Regions from separate parts of the Phenylobacterium sp. 58.2.17 genome, predicted to be linked through region 2. Evidence: riboswitches for the same ligand, from Rfam matches in the RefSeq annotation. Region 2 holds a riboswitch; the other holds the start of a gene.
What was found. Region 2 has a riboswitch for cobalamin ahead of metE (5-methyltetrahydropteroyltriglutamate--homocysteine S-methyltransferase). Riboswitches for the same ligand answer to the same signal wherever they lie in the genome.
Positions count from the first base shown of each region.

Region 1 (3,396 bases), on a different contig from region 2:
AAGGACGCCATCGCATCGGTCAGCCCCAACCTGGCCAAGTCGGCATGATGGCCGTTTGGAATTTCCAGGTACTCCTTCGGACCGGGAGCCTCCTGGTATAGCCGGCGGGCGCGGGCGACCGGCAGGGACTCGTCCAGCGCGCCGTGAACGAACAGTTTGGGGGCCCCGATCGCCTGGACGTGGTCGATGATGTCATAGCGTTCGGCCCACATCACCTGGCAGAACGGGAAACCCTTGTAAGCGTCCTGATAGTATTGGCAGGTGCGATAGGGCGCAGCTTCCAACACCACCGCCTCGAACGGCCGCGCCGCCGCCAGGCGGCTGCCCACCCCGGCCCCGAGGCTGAAGCCGTGCAGCACGCGCCGGTTCGCCGGAACCGCCTCTCCCATCAGGTCGTCGAGCTGGTCGTAGAAGGCGAGCGCATCGCGGGCGAAGTTCATCTCGCTGGACTTGCCGCCGGTCGCGCCGGAGCCGCGATACTCCATCATCGCCATCCCGAAGCCCTGCTCCTGCAGCGCCCGCAGCCGCTCGAACGACGCGTCGACGCCCGCGCCATTGCCGTGGAAGCTCATGATCACCGGCTTGCCCGGCTGGGGCATGGCCAGCCGAGCCCCGATCACCTGGCCGTCGCTGGAGCGGAACTTGACGGTCTTCACGTCGTCGGCCGGACGGCCGTCGTCGTCGCCGCCGAAGCGATAGATCCCGTAGTTCTGGAACGCCCAGACGCCGGCGAACAGCAGCGCGGTCGCGACAAGCAGCGCTGTCACGACGAGATTGAACATCGACATGCGAGCGCCTCTGTCGTGGGGATATGCAGAGAGCCGGCGCGCGGCCGACGGAAATTTATACGCACGCCAGGCGGGCAAGTCCTAGCTCCGCCGACGATCCGTCAGCCCTTGAGCACCAGCGGCAGGCCCGCGGCGACCAGCACCGCGCGGTCGGCCGCCGCCGCCACCGCCTGGTTCATCCAGCCGGCCTCGTCGCGGAACCGGCGAGCCAGGGCGTTGTCCGGCACGATCCCCTGGCCGACCTCGTTGGAGACCACGTAGAGCGCCGCCGGGCTGGCGGCCAGAGCCCGCGTCAGGTCGGCGACCTGCTGGCCCAGATCGGCCTCGACCAGCAGGTGATTGGTCAACCACAGCGTCAGGCAGTCGACCACCGCCACGTCGCCCGCACCCAGCGCAGCGACCGCTCCCGCCAGGTCCAGCGGCGCCTCCACCGTGACCCAGCCTTCGCCGCGTTCGGCCCGGTGACGGGCGATCCGATCGGCCATTTCGGCGTCGTGCGCCTGGGCCGTCGCGATCATCACGTGGCGATTTCCGGAGCGCTTCCAGGCTTCGCGCAGCGCGTAGCTGGTCTTGCCGGATCGGGCGCCGCCGAGGACGAAGGTCAGGCTCATTTGGATTGACGCTCCGCATGGCAGAGCCTAGGCAGACCCCGCGACAGGTTCCCCGGAAGGGGATTAATAGGGAACTCAGGTGCGAAACCTGGGCTGCCCCCGCAACTGTAAGCGGCGAGCCCGCGCGTCATAAGCCACTGGACGGAAGTCTGGGAAGGCGGCGCGCATCGGCTGTGACCCGTGAGCCAGGAGACCTGCCTGACGCGGTCGTCCTTCGCATGCTCGGTGGGAGCGCGCGAACGGGGAGTTTTCCCGAGAGGCGGCGTCCGTCGACCTGCGCGCAAGCGCGGGTCATGTCGTCATGCGTCAGGGGGGATAACCCGATGAAGACTGTTCTGCTCGCCACCACCGCCGCGCTCTGCGGCGTTTCCACCCACGCGCTCGCCCAGAGCGCCGCGCCGGTCGCTATCGCCAGCGTCAGCGAACTGGTGGTCACCGCCACTCGCTCGCCGCAGGAAGCCGACAAGATCGGTCAAAGCCTCTACGTGCTGGACGCCGCCGCCATAAAGGCCGCTCAGACGGTCGACGTCTCGAGCCTGCTGGCCACCACGCCCGGCGTCAGCTTCTCGCGCAACGGCGGGGTCGGGGGCTCGACCTCGGTGCGGATCCGCGGCGCTGAGGGCGACCAGACCGTGGTGGTGGTCGACGGTGTGAAGCTGAACGACCCCTCTACCGCCGGCGGCGGCTACAACTTCGCGAACCTGCTGGCCGGCGACATTGGCCGCATCGAGATCCTGCGCGGCGCCCAGTCGACGCTGTGGGGCAGCCAGGCCATCGGCGGCGTCGTCAACATCGTCACCCGTGAGGCGACCGAGCCGTTCGAGGCCGACCTCGCCGCGGAGGGCGGCTCGATGGGCACGAGCTACTTCCGCGCCGGCGCCGGCGGCAAGACCGAGCGCCTGGCCTGGCGCCTGGCCGCCGGCCGCTACGACACCGACGGCGTCTCCTCCTATCGCCTCGGCCAGGAGAAGGACGGCTATGAGAACACCGGCGTCAGCGGCCGGGCGGTGTTCACCGCCACCGAGGCGCTGTCGTTCGACCTGCGCGGGGTCTACTCCAAGGGCCGCAACGGCTTCGACGGCTTTGCGCCGCCGACCTTCAGCTTCGGCGACACCCGCGAGTACGGCGAGACCGAGGAGTTCGTCGGCTACGGCGCGGTGAACCTCGACCTGTTCGGCGGCGCCCTGACCAACCGGCTCGCCTACGGCTACACGCGCACCGACCGCCAGAACACCAACCCGGACCAGGCGGTGACCACCACCACATTCGACGCCCGTGGCGAGAACAAGCGCTGGGAGTATCAAGGCGTCTGGACGATCAACGAGGCCTGGTCCGCCACCTTCGGCGGCGAGACCGAGGACTCCAGCATGCGCACGGCCTCGCCCAGCGAGTTCGTCCCCAACCCGCCGACGACCCGCGCCAAGGCCGGCATCGACGGGATCTACGCCCAGGTCCAGGGCGAAGTGGTCTCGGGCCTGACCCTGACCGCCGGGCTGCGCCGCGACAGCCACGACACCTTCGGCGATGCGACCCTCGGCCAGTTCGCCGCCGCCTGGTCGCTGAACGATGGGAACACAGTTCTGCGCGCCAGCTTCGGCCAGGGCTTCAAGGCTCCGACCCTCTATCAGCTCTATTCCGAGTACGGGAACACCGCCCTGGAGGCCGAGGAAGCCGACGGCTGGGACGCCGGGATCGAACAGCGCCTCGGCGACCGCTTCATGGTCCGCGCGACCTGGTTCGACCGCAAGACCGACAACCAGATCGACTACTTCTCCTGCACCTCGACCACCACCGACCCGCTCTGCTTCGTGGGCGGCGCGCGGCGCTTCGGCTATTACGCCAACACCGCCCAGACCAAGGCGCACGGCGTCGAGCTCGAGGGTTCGGCCGATCTCGGCCCGCTGGCGCTCAGCGCCAACTACACCTGGACCGACACCGAGAACGACTCCCCCGGCAACGTGAACCGCGGCAAGCAGCTCGCCCGCCGGCCCGAGCAC
Region 1 is NZ_JAPMTQ010000007.1:135,621-139,016, forward strand. Features, by position in the region: gene OUA97_RS07780 (non-ribosomal peptide synthetase/type I polyketide synthase) at 1-48, shown strand, start outside; gene OUA97_RS07785 (alpha/beta hydrolase) at 1-788, opposite strand, end outside; gene cobU (bifunctional adenosylcobinamide kinase/adenosylcobinamide-phosphate guanylyltransferase) at 890-1,399, opposite strand; cobalamin riboswitch at 1,428-1,616, shown strand; gene OUA97_RS07795 (TonB-dependent receptor plug domain-containing protein) at 1,723-3,396, shown strand, end outside.
Region 1: it holds a riboswitch for cobalamin, as region 2 does, so the genes downstream of both, OUA97_RS07795 (TonB-dependent receptor plug domain-containing protein) here and metE (5-methyltetrahydropteroyltriglutamate--homocysteine S-methyltransferase) in region 2, are expected to answer to the same signal.

Region 2 (3,396 bases):
TCATCGCCCTCCGACTGACCCGCGAGACCGTTGTGGCGGAGTTCGTGTCGGTCATCGATCCGCGTGGATCCGATCCCACCACCGTTGTGGCCCGCCGCGTGGAGGCGCGTGCGGGCCAGCCGTGGCGTTTCGACCGCAAGGTACAGCGGCCGGAACAACAAGCGCGGCTGGAGCGCCGGTCATAGACCTAAGCATGGAATTCTAGACGCTACAGCCCCAGGAACTCGAACGGCGGCGCTTCCTTGAACTGGGCCGAGACCTCGCCCGCATAGACGTTGCGCTGATCCTTGCCGAGATCGAGCCGCTTCACCTTGCCGGTCTCACGGGAGAAATCGAGCTTGTTCAGATCCACCCAGAAGGTGTTGGGCGTCAGGGCGGATTCGAAGAAGTATAGCTTGCGCTTGTGGTCGGCGACGGTGCGCCAGCGGGTCGAGGAGATGTTCGGCTGGTCCGGCGTCGTGATGCCGTACGGCACCGAGGCGTTGCGGATCACGCTGAACATGCTGGCCAACGCCACCACTGGGTCTTCGCTCTTGGGTATGGCGTTCACGTAGAACGAGGCGCGGGCGAAGCGGTCGGAGGCGCGATTGGTCCCGGGCAGCATCACCGTGCCGCCGATCTGCCGCCAGTAGGCGTTGAGCACCAGTTGCTCGTCGAAGGTCGGCGAGTTGGTCATCACCTGGTACTTGCGGTCGTGGTGGATCACCTGCTTTCCGCCGATGTACTCGACGATGGCGCTGTCGCCGCTGGCGTCCGACATCGACAGGTGCAGCGTCGTCAGCCGATCCTCGCCAGGCACCTTGTCGGTGATGACGGTGAACGGTTCCTTTTCCAGCGCAGCGACCGCCTCTGCGACGGTGGCGAAGTTGTCGAGCACATACTGGCCCCAGGCGGCGATGGTCAGGCCAGGCTTCGAACCCTTGCCGAAGGCTGGGTACTCCGACTCCACCAGCCAGAGCAGGTTCACCGCCAGGCCAGCCTCGTTCATGCCGTCGGTCGTGGAGACGTCGTAGCCGGTGGCGACGACGCTGCCGTACCTCGAGGTCCATTTGATGGAGTTGGGTCCCGCCTGACCGTCATGGCTCATGCCGCGCGGGAAGGCGTAGAGGTTGGTCTGGACGTCGACCTTCCAGTCCATCGACCGGGCGGTGATCACATCATTGTTCGCGCCGAGGTACACCACGCGCGTGCAGGCGTTGGCCGCCGCCGGGACAAGCACCAGGGCCGCGGCCGCCAACAGGCCCGGCAAAACAGACAATACGGAATTGAGCACAGCTGTTCTCCAGCCAGGCGCGCCCCCGCCGCGCCTCGCAATGCGATTTCCCACGCCCTGCAATTGCAAGTGTTGTCGCAACACTCGCCAGCAGGCAAGCACTCGCAGCCATGACATAACAATATAAGGATATCTTTATATCCATCTTGACGAAGAGCCTAGAACGGCGCTGAATGCTCGGGTCGTGGTTCTCTGGGGCGCTCGCGCTCCCGAGCTAAGAGGGAATCCGGTGACGGCGTCGCGCCTGGCGCGGCGTCCATGCCGGAGCTGCCCCCGCAACTGTGAGCGGCGAGCCGAAGTCCATCTGCGTGTCACTGGCGTCATTCTGCGCTGGGAAGGCCGGACCGAAGCGTCGACCCGTGAGCCAGGAGACCTGCCCCGACAGATAACGTCCTCCGGCGGGGTGTCCGGTCAGGCCGCAAGCCTGTCGCGTCGACGCTCCCTCGCCGGCGCGTGCATGCTCGCGACCGGCCACGCCTCGCCACAACAGAATGGCAGAGGCTATGTCCGTCACCGTCGCCACCCTTGGATTTCCCCGTATCGGTCCCCGCCGCGAGCTGAAGACCGCCCTCGAACGCTATTGGTCGGGCAAGTCCGATCGCGCCGAACTGCTGGCGCTGGCCGCGGAGCTGCGCGCCAGGACTTGGCGGCGCCAGGCGGAGCTGGGCGTCGATCACGTGCCGAGCAATGACTTCTCACTCTACGATCACGTGCTCGACACCAGCGCCATGGTCGGTGCGATCCCGCCCGTCTACGGCTGGAGCGGCGGCCCGGTGGAGCTGGACACCTACTTCGCCATGGCACGGGGCGCCCAGGGCGAGGCCGAGGCGACCGATTGCGGCCACGGCCACCGCCACGCGATCGACGCGCCGGCGGCCGAGATGACCAAGTGGTTCGACACCAACTACCACTACCTGTCGCCGGAGGTCGTACCGGGCCAGACCTTCGAGCTCGCCTCCACCAAGGCGATCGACGAGTTCATCGAGGCCAAGGCGCTGGGGATCATCACGCGGCCGGTGCTGCTGGGCCCGGTCACCTTCCTGAAATTGGCCAAGAGCAAGGTCGAGGGCTTCCATCCGCTCGAGCTGCTGGACGATCTGCTGCCGGTCTACGCGACCGTTCTCAACCGGTTGGAACAGGCCGGCGCCTGGTGGGTGCAGATCGACGAGCCATGCCTGGTCACAGACCTCACCGACGCCGACCGCAAGGCCCTGCACCGAGCCTATCGCCTGCTGGCGCGCACCGCGCCGGGGGTGAAACTGATGCTGACCACCTATTACGGCGGCCTGGACGACAATCTGGAGACGGCGCTCGCCCTGCCGGTCGCCGGCCTGCATGTCGATCTCATCCGCGCGCCCGAGCAGTTCGAACGCGTGCTGGCCAATGCTCCGACGGGCATGGTGCTCTCGCTCGGCGTCATCGATGGGCGCAATGTCTGGCGCGCCGACCTCGAGCGGCTGCTGGATCGGCTCGAACCGCTGCTGGCCACGGATCGCGACGTGGTGCTGGCGCCGTCCTGCTCGCTGCTGCACACGCCCATCGACCTGGCCCAGGAAAGGGCGCTCGATGAGGACGTCCGCTCCTGGCTGGCCTTCGCGGTTCAGAAGATCGAGGAACTGGTCGTGCTCGCCCAAGCCCTGAACAAGGGCCGCGGCGGCGTCGCCGGCGCCCTGGCCGCCTCGAGCGCGGCGGCCAGGGCGCGGGCGGTGTCGGCGAAAATCCACGATGCGGGGGTCGCCCGGCGGCTGGCGGCGACGACCCCGGCCATGGCGCAACGGGCCTCGAGCTTCAGTCGTCGCCAGGCGGTGCAGATCCCGCGCCTCGACCTGCCGGCCTTCCCGACCACGACCATCGGCTCGTTTCCGCAGACCGACGAGGTGCGCAAGGCGCGCGCCGCGCACGACAAGGGCGATCTGAGCGACGCCGACTATGCAGCCTTCCTGCGCGAGGAGACGGCCCGGACAGTACGCTGGCAGGAAGAGATCGGCCTGGACGTGCTGGTTCACGGCGAATTCGAGCGCAACGACATGGTCCAGTATTTCGGCGAGCAACTGAACGGCTTCGCATTCACCCGGCACGGCTGGGTGCAGTCCTATGGATCACGCTGCGTGCGGCCGCCGATC
Region 2 is NZ_JAPMTQ010000030.1:18,473-21,868, forward strand. Features, by position in the region: gene OUA97_RS16475 (alkaline phosphatase D family protein) at 1-185, shown strand, start outside; gene OUA97_RS16480 (linear amide C-N hydrolase) at 209-1,273, opposite strand; cobalamin riboswitch at 1,442-1,669, shown strand; gene metE (5-methyltetrahydropteroyltriglutamate--homocysteine S-methyltransferase) at 1,777-3,396, shown strand, end outside.